Linked DNA regions of Sagittula sp. P11. The protein of the gene in region 2 interacts with the protein of the main gene of each other region in a pairwise test. Links are inferred from orthologs where the notes say so. Each region holds a gene or a part of one and is shown on either strand. Other genes may lie near its edges.

Region 1 (4,964 bases), 2.1 Mb from region 2 along the record:
AACTTCGGTGCGGGGATGACGGGCGGCATGGCCTACCTGTACGATCCGGACGACCAGGCGCGCGACATGATGAACATGGAAAGCCTGGTGACCTGCCCGGTGACCGTGTCGGCCTGGGAAGACCAGCTGAAGGACCTGATCGAGCGTCACCTGGCCGAGACCCGGTCGCAGCGCGCGGCGGAGATCCTGCAGCACTGGGACCTGGAGAAGGCGCACTTCGTTCAGGTCTGCCCGAAGGAGATGCTGAACAAGATCCCGCATCCGCTGGGCATCGAGGAAAGCCTCGCCGTTCCGGCGGAGTGATCCCCGCGCAAGACATCGAAGGTCCCTGCCCCCGGGCGGGGACCTTTTTTTATCGGCTTTGGACGGGCTCTGGCTGGACGGGCGCGGGGGAGGGGACATGATCGAACTGACGGGGCGGCTGATCTGCGCCGACGCGGCAGAGGCGGAGCGGGTGCGGCAGGCGCTGCCCGAACACGTGGCGCTGACCCGCGCGGAGCCGGGCTGCCTGTCGTTCGAGGTGGAGCCCAGCGGTCCGCTGGTCTGGCGCGTTGCAGAGCGATTCACCGATTCCGCCGCCTTCGAGGCGCATCAGAAACGTATGCGTGAAAGTGAATGGGGTAGGACAACCGCAGGGATAAAGCGCGACTACGAAATCCGCGAAATTGGTTGACGTTAGGTCAAAAACCTCTTTCTCGCCACTTTTGCGCGCGGTCGGGGCCACCTTCCGAAGCAATATAGGGGGCGTTGGTAAGGGGTTCCCTTTTGACGGTAACAAGTGGTTCGCCTGGCCGTACGGGCAGGCTGCGGGGCGTCCTTCGGGGCGCTCCTTTTTTTGCTCTCGAACCCGCCGCCCGTCAGTGTAGACAAGGGGGATGGCAAGACGGGCAAAAGCGGCGCGCAAGACGGACGCGCGGAAGACAAAGAGCGACAAGGCGCGCACGGCGGGCAGGCTTCCCCTGAAACGGAGGCTGCGCAGGCTCGTGCTGCGGGGGGTGGTGCTGATGGCAGGACTGGTGGTCGTGGCGGTGGCGCTGTTCAGCGTGGTCGACCCGCCGATGACGCACACCATGTGGGTGGAGCGGTCGCGGCTGGGCGCGCTGGAACGCGACTGGGTCGACTTCGAGGACATCGCGCCGGTCATGGCCCGCTCTGCCGTCGCGGCGGAGGACGCCAATTTCTGCGAGCACTGGGGCTTCGACATGGGCGCGATCCGGGCGGCGATCTCGGAAGGGGCGGCGCGCGGCGGGTCGACCATCAGCCAGCAGGTGGTGAAGAACGTCTACCTCTGGCAGGAGCGGTCGTGGTTCCGAAAGGGGCTGGAGGCCGGCATGACCCCCATGGTGGAGGCGCTGTGGTCGAAGCGGCGCATCCTCGAGGTCTACCTGAACGTGGCGGAGTTCGGCGAGGGCGTCTTTGGCGTGGAGGCCGCGGCGCGGCACTACTTCGGGGTGAGCGCCGATGCGCTGAGCGCGCGGCAGGCGGCGCTGCTCGCGGCAGTCCTGCCCAACCCGAAGGAGCGCAACGCCGGGCGGCCCTCGAACTCTGTCGACCGGCGGGCGCGGTCGATCCAGGACGGCGCGGCGACGATTGCCGCCGACGGGCGGGACGACTGTTTCGAAGGATGAGCGGCGCTTCGGCGCGCCGTGGCCGGGACGCGTGGAGGCGCTTGAATCCCGGTGGCCTTGACCTCTATTAGTGGGGGGCTCCCCGACCATACAGGACTTAAATGGCCAAGCTTTATCACGTTCCTCTTTCACCGTTCTGCCGCAAGGTGCGGTTGAGCCTCGCCGAGAAAAAGATCGAATGCGAGCTGGTGGAGGAACGCTACTGGGAGCAGGACCCGGACTTCCTGCGGCGCAACCCGGCGGCCAAGGTTCCGGTGATCCGGATCGACGGCAAGACAATGGCCGAGTCGGCGGCGATCTGCGAATGGATCGAGGAGAAGTATCCCGAACCCTCGCTGATGCCGCGCTCTGCCGATGCGCGCTACGAAGTGCGCCGGCTGGTGGGCTGGTTCGACGACAAGTTCCACAACGAGGTGACGTCGAAGCTGCTTTACGAGCGGGTGAACAAGAAGATGATGAAGGCCGGCTTCCCCGATAGCGGCAACGTCAAGTCGGGCGCCAAGGCGGTCAAGTACCACCTCGACTACATGGCGTGGTTGCTGGATCACCGCCGCTGGCTGGCCGGGGATTCCATGACGCTGGCCGATTTCGCCGCCGCCGCGCACCTGTCGTCGCTGGACTACATCTCGGACGTGGACTGGAACCGGTCGTCGGTGGTCAAGGACTGGTACGCGAAGATCAAGTCGCGCCCCGCCTTCCGCTCGATCCTGGCCGACCAGGTGCCGGGCTTCCCGCCGCCCGCCCATTACGCCGACCTCGACTTCTGAGGCCGGTTGCCCTGCGCGGCATGACGTGCCGCGGTCGGGGACACTTCGGACAGAGAGGAACGGGGGTCGCGTGCAGGATCTGACGGCAGCGCTGAAGCGGGAAGCGGCAGAGGTCGGGTTTTCCGACTGCCGTGTCGCCCGCGTGGCGGACCTGCCCGAGGTGATGTCGCGGCTGCAGGCCTTTGTCGGTGCGGGCTACCATGGGCAGATGGGCTGGCTGGCGGAGCGGATGCACTGGCGCGGCGATCCGGCGGCGCTCTGGCCCGAGGCGCGCTCCGTCGTGATGCTGGCGGAGGACTACGGCCCCGACGAGGACCCGCTTGCGGTGCTGGACCGGCCGGAACGCGGCGCGGTCAGCGTCTATGCCCGCCATCGCGACTATCATGACGTGGTCAAGAAGCGGCTGAAACGGCTTGGCCGCTGGCTGATCGAGGCGGCAGAGGCGGAGGGCACGGCGGGGCCGGAAATCAAGGTCTTCGTCGACACCGCGCCGGTGATGGAGAAGCCGCTGGGGCAGGCCGCGGGTCTCGGCTGGCAGGGCAAGCACACCAACCTCGTGTCGCGCAGGCTGGGGTCGTGGTTCTTCCTCGGCTGCATCTTTACCACGCTCGACCTGACGCCGGACGGAGCGGAAGCGGATCATTGCGGTTCGTGCCGCCGCTGCCTCGACGTCTGCCCGACCGATGCCTTTCCCGCGCCCTACCGGCTGGATGCGCGGCGCTGCATCTCCTACCTGACGATCGAGCACAGGGGCCCGGTGGACGAGGCGCTGCGCCCCGGGCTGGGCAACCGCATCTACGGCTGCGACGACTGCCTTGCGGTCTGCCCGTGGAACAAGTTCGCAGGCGTGGCGCAGGAGGTGAAGTATCACGCCCGCGACGACCTGCGCGCCCCGCCGCTGGCCGATCTGGCGGCGCTGGACGACGCCGGATTCCGGGCGCGGTTCTCCGGCTCTCCGATCAAGCGGATCGGGCGCGACCGCATGGTGCGCAACGTGATGTATGCCGTGGGCAACTCGGGCCGGGCGGCGCTGGAGCCGGTGGCGCAGGGGCTGTGCGACGACCCCGACGAGGCCGTCCGGGACGCGGCCCGCTGGGCGGTTGGGCGCCTGCGCGGCAAGGGCTGACGGGGCGCGGCAGTTCGGTCACATTTCGCGGATTGCCGAAAAAACAGTAGACGCCACGGCAACGTGACTCTTGCGCGGGCGTTCATTCCGTGATGGAATCCGATTTGCCGAGTGGGGGGACGTGCTGCCAATACGCATTCACTCGAAATGTACAGGTTCCTGCGAGAGCAGGGCTTCGGAACGCTGCGATGCAAGCCGTGGATGTCCGGAGGGGTATTGACGGGCGCAGAGCTGCCATCTCCGCGCCCGAGGCGACTTGCGTGTTCTTGGGAGAAAGCGTTGTCACCCGCCTGTTTCATGACAGGTGAACCTTTTTGGCGCAAGGCTGCCCACATTCATGTGTACGATGTTTCGGCGGGGCTTTGCTTATTCGCAACAGGCCCCATCTTCCGTTGCAGACCGCACAGGAGGACGCACATGCCAAAATATGAACGCAGACCGGACGTTATCGCCACGTTGACGCCAGAGCAGTATCGCGTCACGCAGCAGAGCGGTACGGAGCGTCCGGGCACCGGGGAATACCTGGGAAACAAGGAGCCCGGCATCTACGTCGACGTGGTGTCCGGGGAGCCGCTGTTCGCCAGCGCCGCGAAGTACGAATCGGGATGCGGCTGGCCGAGCTTCGTGAAGCCGATCGAACCCGAGAACGTCGTGGAACTGCGGGACACCACGCACGGCATGATCCGCACGGAGGTACGTTCGCGCCACGGAGACAGCCATCTGGGGCATGTCTTTCCGGATGGACCGTCCGATCGGGGCGGTTTGCGCTACTGCATCAACTCGGCCTCGCTGCGCTTCGTGCACCGCGACGACATGGAGGCCGAAGGCTACGGCCAGTACATCGACCAGGTGGAGGAGATCCAATGACCGAACGTGCCGTTCTGGCGGGGGGCTGCTTCTGGGGAATGCAGGACCTGATCCGCAAGCTGCCGGGGGTGGAAAAGACCCGGGTGGGCTATACCGGGGGCGACGTGCCCAACGCGACCTACCGCAACCACGGGACCCATGCGGAGGGGATCGAGATCCTCTTCGACCCGGAGAAGACCAGCTATCGCCGGCTGCTGGAGTTCTTCTTCCAGATCCACGACCCGACCACGCCCAACCGGCAGGGCAACGACCGGGGCATGTCCTACCGCTCGGCCATCTACTACGTCGACGAGGCGCAGCGTGACGTGGCGCTGGAGACGATCCGCGACGTGGATGCCTCGGGCCTGTGGCCCGGCAAGGTGGTGACGGAGGTCGAGCCGGTGGGCGATTTCTGGGAGGCCGAGCCCGAGCACCAGGATTACCTGCAGCGTATTCCGCACGGCTACACCTGCCACTACCCGCGGCCGGGCTGGGTGCTGCCCCGGCGGGACGCGGCGGAGTAAGGCCCTGATGGGTCGGCAACAGGGGCGGCGTGCCGGGTATCGGTGCGCCGCCTTTTTCGTGTCCGGGGGAGGG
Region 2 (4,865 bases):
GCCAGAGCATTGATCGCCAGCGCCCGGTCCAACCCAAGGGCCGAGATCACCGCGATGGCGCCCATCGCGTTCATCGCGAAATGCCGCCCCGGCACCATGACCTTGAACAGCAGCGGCACGCGCCACGCCCGGCCCGTCGCCACCGTGCAGGCGTCCATCACCTGCACCGAGGTCAGCCGGTGGTGGTTGCCCGCCGCCTCGCCGAAGGAGATCGACCGCCGCGCCGTCTCTGCCGCCTTGTCGCGCAGGATCGGGCTCACCGCGAGGTCGCCGTTGTAGATCGCGATCCCGCGCGGCTCCAGCCCCTCGAAGATCGACGCCTTTTCCCGTGCGATCCCTTCGAGGTTCTCGAAGGCGGCAAGATGCGCGGGCGCGACGATGGTGACCATGGCCACATGCGGCCGGGCCATGCGGGCCAGCGGCGCGATTTCCCCGGGATGGTTCATGCCGATCTCGATCACCGCGAAATCGGCGTCCTTCGGCATCCGCGCCAGCGTCAGCGGAACGCCCCAGTGGTTGTTGTAGGACTTCTCGGCGGCATGCACCGTGCCCTGCGCCGACAGGACCGTGCGCAGCATCTCCTTGGTGGAGGTCTTGCCGACCGATCCGGTCACCGCCACGACGCGGCCCGCGAACCGCGCGCGCGCAGCTTTGCCCAAAGCTTCAAGTCCGGTCTGCACGTCATCGACCAGCAACAGCTTTTCGGGGTTGTCCACACCCTCGGGAATCCGGCTGACCAGTGCCGCCGCCGCGCCCTTCTCCAGCGCCTGCGCGACGAAGTCGTGCCCGTCCCGCGCCGCCTTCAGCGCCACGAACAGATCGCCCGGTTCGATGGTGCGCGTGTCGATGGACACGCCCGAAACCTGCCAGTCGGATGCCACGCGTCCGCCGGTGGCCGCCGCCGCCTCTGCCGCCGTCCAGAGCATCAGAGCCCCTTTCCGTCCAGCGCCGACACCGCAACGCTGGCCTGTTCCGCGTCGTCGAAGGGATAGACCGTGTCGCCTACGATCTGGCCGGTCTCGTGCCCCTTGCCGCAGATCAGCAGCGCGTCGCCCGGTCCCAAGGCATCGACGCCGCGCAGGATCGCCTCTGCCCGGTCGCCCACTTCCAGCGCCTCCGGCGCGCCCTCCATGACCATGGCGCGGATCGATGCCGGGTCTTCGGAGCGCGGGTTGTCGTCGGTCACGATCACGCTGTCGGCGAACTCGGCCGCGGCCTGCCCCATCAGGGGCCGCTTGCCCGTGTCGCGGTCGCCGCCCGCGCCGACGATGGCCACGAGGCGACCCATGACGTGCGGGCGCAGCGCCTGGATCGCCGTCGCCACCGCATCGGGCGTGTGGGCGTAATCGACAAAGACCGCCGCGCCGTTGTCGCGCATCGCCGCCAGTTGCATCCGTCCGCGCACCGTCCCCAGCAGCGGCAGCACGTCGAACACGTCGTCCGGGTCGCCGCCGCAGGCGATGACCAGACCCGCTGCCAAGAGCACGTTCTCCGCCTGGAAGCCGCCGATCAGGCCAAGCCGCTCCTGCCGAACCTCGCCTTCAAAGCTCAGCCGGATCTCCTGCCCCGTGGCGTCAAAGCGCTGCGCCTCGAGGCAGATGTCCGCGGCTTCGCGACCGACGGTAAGAACCTCCTGCCCGCGCGCCCGGGCAATCGCCACCATGTCGACGCCGCGCGGGTCGTCGATGTTGATGACGGCCACTCCATCCTCCGGCAGGACGCGGGCGAAAAGCCCCGCCTTCGCGGCAAAGTAGTCCTCGAAGCTCGTGTGATAGTCGAGGTGATCCTGCGTGAAGTTCGTGAACCCCGCCGCCATGAGTTGCACCCCGTCGAGCCGCCGCTGCGACAGACCGTGGGACGAGGCCTCCATCGCGGCGTGGGTCACGCCCGCCTCTGCCGCGCCGGCCAGCATCCGATGCAGGGTGATCGGCTCCGGCGTGGTGTGCTTCAGCGGTGCGCTCCAGTCTCCCTCGACGCCCGTGGTGCCGACATTGACCGCGCGCAGACCCAGCTCCTGCCAGATCTGCCGCGTGAAGGTCGCCACCGAAGTCTTTCCGTTTGTTCCGGTAACCGCCACCATGGTCTCCGGCTGCGCGCCGAACCACAGGGCGGATGTATAGGCCAGCGCCTGCCGCGGATCTTCGGCCACGATCAGCGCCGCGTCGGCCCCACCCAGCACATCCGCGGCGATCTTCGCCCCGGCCGCATCGGTCAGCACCGCCCCCGCGCCCATCCGCAGCGCGTACTGGATGAATTCGGCCCCGTGGACGCGCGTGCCCGGCAGGGCAGCGAACAGGTAGCCCTCCCGCACATCGCGGCTGTCGACCGCGAGGCCGGTGACCTTCACGTCACGCCCGCCCCGGGCCGTCAGGCCAAGGTCCCGAAGGCTTTTCACCACTGTCCCGTCAGACGACATCTCAGATTTCCCGGCTTTTCGCTGGCACATTATCCCTGCCCCGGCGGTTGCCAGCTCCCTAGTCCGAGGCACTCATGCTGACGTCCAATTGCCCCGTTTCGTAGTCCGGACGCAAGCCCAACAGCGGCGCAATCCTGCCGATCATCTCGGCCGCGACCGGCACTGCCGTCCAGCCCGCGGTGCGGCGCGGCTTCGACCCGGAGGTCTCCACCGGCTCGTCCAGCGTCACGACCAGCACGTACTTCGGATCGTTGGCCGGAAAGATCGACGCGAAGGTGTTGATGTTCTTGTCCTTGTAGTAGCCGCCACCGTTTTCCTTGGGCTTCTCCGCCGAGCCGGTCTTGCCGCCGACGTGGTATCCGGGCACCTCCGCGAAGGAGGCCGTGCCGTCCTCGCTTGCCACGACCTGCCGCAGCATGTGCAGCGCGTCCTGCGCCACGTCCTTCCTCAGGATCACGTCCTGGTAGCGCGGGCCGGACTGCTTCAGCAGCGTCGGCTTCACGATGTGCCCGCCGTTGGCGATGGCCGCATATCCGGCCGCAAGGTGCAGCGGCGTCGTGGAAATCCCGTGACCGTAGGAAATCGTCACCGCCGACAGGTCGGTCCAGCGCGACGGCCAGAGCGGCTTGCCCCCGGAGGCCTCTACGATCTCCAGCGGCGTGGCATCGAACAAGCCCATGGCCTTCAGGAACTCCTGCTGGCGGGTCGGGCCGATGGCCAGTGCCAGCTTGCCCGTGCCGCGGTTCGACGACTTCACGATGATCTTCTCGACCGTCAGCTTCCCGTAGTTGTGGTTGTCGAACTCGCCGATCCGGTGGCCGCCGACCTTGAAGGGAGGCGCGGTGTCGATCACCGACTGCGCGGTGACGAGCCCAAGCTGCATGGCCTGCGCCGCCGCGAAGATCTTGAAGGTGGAGCCCAGCTCGTACACCCCCTGCACCGCGCGGTTGAACAGCGGCGAGTCGGACGGGCGCCCCTGGGTCGGCGGGCGCGGACGGTCGTTCGGATCGAAGTCCGGCAGCGACACGATCGACAGAACCTCGCCGGTGTGCACGTCCATCAGCACCGATGCCGCGCCCCTGGCGTTCATCAGCTTCATGCCGGCGTCCAGCACTTCCTCGGCCGCCGCCTGCACAGTCAGGTCGATGGACAGCGTCAGCGGCACGCCCTCGCGGCCCGGGTCGCGCAGCTCCTTGTCAAAGAACTTCTCGATCCCCGCCGTGCCGATCACCTCGGCGGAATGCACGCCTTCGGCCCCGAAGGAGGCGCCGCCCAGAACGTGCGAGGCCAACGCGCCATTGGGGTAAAGCCGCATCTCGCGCGGGCCGAACAGAAGACCGGGCTCGCCGATATCATGCACCGCCTGCATCTGCTCCGGGCTCAGTTTCTTCTTCACCCACAGGAACTTGCGCTTGGGGTCCATGAACCGCTTGGCCATTTTCTCGCCGTCGAGATCGGGGAAGATCTCGGCCAGCCGCAGCGCCGCCCGCTCCGGGTCGATCATCTGGTTGGGATGGGCGTACAGCGAATGCGTCGACATGTTCGTCGCGAGGATGCGGCCGTGACGGTCCACGATGTCGGCGCGGCTCGCGATGATCGACGCCCCCGACGCCTGGGCCCGCGGCTCTTCCGGCTCCGACGCCGACAACATGCCCATGCGCGCCCCGATCACGGCGTAGGCGCAGAAGAACATCATCGCCAGCACCAGAAGGCGGCCCTCGGCCCGCAGGCGCATCCTGTCGCGCATCGCCTCGTGGCGGATGCGGCGGTTTTCCTTCTCGATGGCGTCGGGGTTCTCGCCCTTGCGGCGGGCTTCGAGAATGCGCGCCAACGGGCGCAGCGGCACGCGTGTCATGGGTTGGTCGCTCCCCTCGTGGTGACTTCCTCGACCCCGTCCAGGGTCAGCTCCGGCGGCAGCGGATAGGCCACCTGCACGATCAGCCCGAACTGGTCGGGGCGCAGGGCCAGAAGCTGCAGCTTGTCGAAGTTCATTTCGGCAAGGTCGCGCAGACGGTCGGGGCGGTTGAGATAGGCCCACTCCGCCCGCAGGATCGACAGCCGTTCGCGCGCGGCGCCGATCTCGCGGCGCAGTCCCGCGACATGGTCCAGTTCGTCCTGCGTCTGGTAGTTCTCGCGGTAGGCCCAGTAGCCCGAGCCGATCACCGCCAGCGCCGAAAGGATGAACAACAGCGTCCGCATTTCAGTTTTTCCCCTTGGAAGTCGCGCCCTTGAGCATGGGCATGGCAATCTCGTCCGCCTCGACAGCCTCGGCGGGCAGGTCGGTGCGGCGCGCCACCCTGAGCTTGGCCGAGCGGGCACGCGGGTTCGCCGTCAATTCGTCCGCGTCCGGCCCGACGGCCTTGCGGGTGACGATCTCGAACGGCGCCTCGGCCTCGGGCGTCTCGGTGGCATAACGGTTGACGTGGCGCTTCTTCTCGCCGTGCAGTTG

What was found.
Region 1: the proteins of CDO87_RS16920 (region 2) and mtgA interact in binary tests that used the Escherichia coli proteins (3 or more experiments, as listed by UniProt). The link is inferred for Sagittula sp. P11 from one-to-one orthologs.

What each region holds. Positions count from the first base shown.
Region 1 is NZ_CP021913.1:1,384,015-1,388,978, reverse strand. Bases 1-2,751 are described here. They hold mtgA (monofunctional biosynthetic peptidoglycan transglycosylase), read left to right. Parts: upstream 1-875; coding sequence 876-1,628; downstream 1,629-2,751. Other genes in these bases: queG (tRNA epoxyqueuosine(34) reductase QueG), read left to right, coding at 2,466-2,751; CDO87_RS06770 (glutathione S-transferase family protein), read left to right, coding at 1,730-2,395; CDO87_RS06780 (putative quinol monooxygenase), read left to right, coding at 401-673; gltB (glutamate synthase large subunit), read left to right, coding at 1-303. Also shown: more of queG, read left to right, coding at 2,752-3,521; peptide-methionine (R)-S-oxide reductase MsrB, read left to right, coding at 3,939-4,388; peptide-methionine (S)-S-oxide reductase MsrA, read left to right, coding at 4,385-4,891. UniProt on the Escherichia coli protein: Peptidoglycan polymerase that catalyzes glycan chain elongation from lipid-linked precursors. May play a role in peptidoglycan assembly during cell division in collaboration with other cell division proteins.
Region 2 is NZ_CP021913.1:3,464,467-3,469,331, reverse strand. The notes cover bases 1,874-4,865. They hold CDO87_RS16920 (penicillin-binding protein 2), read right to left. Parts: upstream 4,272-4,865; coding sequence 2,475-4,271; downstream 1,874-2,474. Other genes in these bases: rsmH (16S rRNA (cytosine(1402)-N(4))-methyltransferase RsmH), read right to left, coding at 4,617-4,865; CDO87_RS16915 (cell division protein FtsL), read right to left, coding at 4,268-4,615; CDO87_RS16925 (UDP-N-acetylmuramoyl-L-alanyl-D-glutamate--2,6-diaminopimelate ligase), read right to left, coding at 1,874-2,416. Outside these bases: murF (UDP-N-acetylmuramoyl-tripeptide--D-alanyl-D-alanine ligase), read right to left, coding at 1-929; more of CDO87_RS16925, read right to left, coding at 926-1,873. UniProt on the Escherichia coli protein: Essential cell division protein that catalyzes cross-linking of the peptidoglycan cell wall at the division septum. Required for localization of FtsN.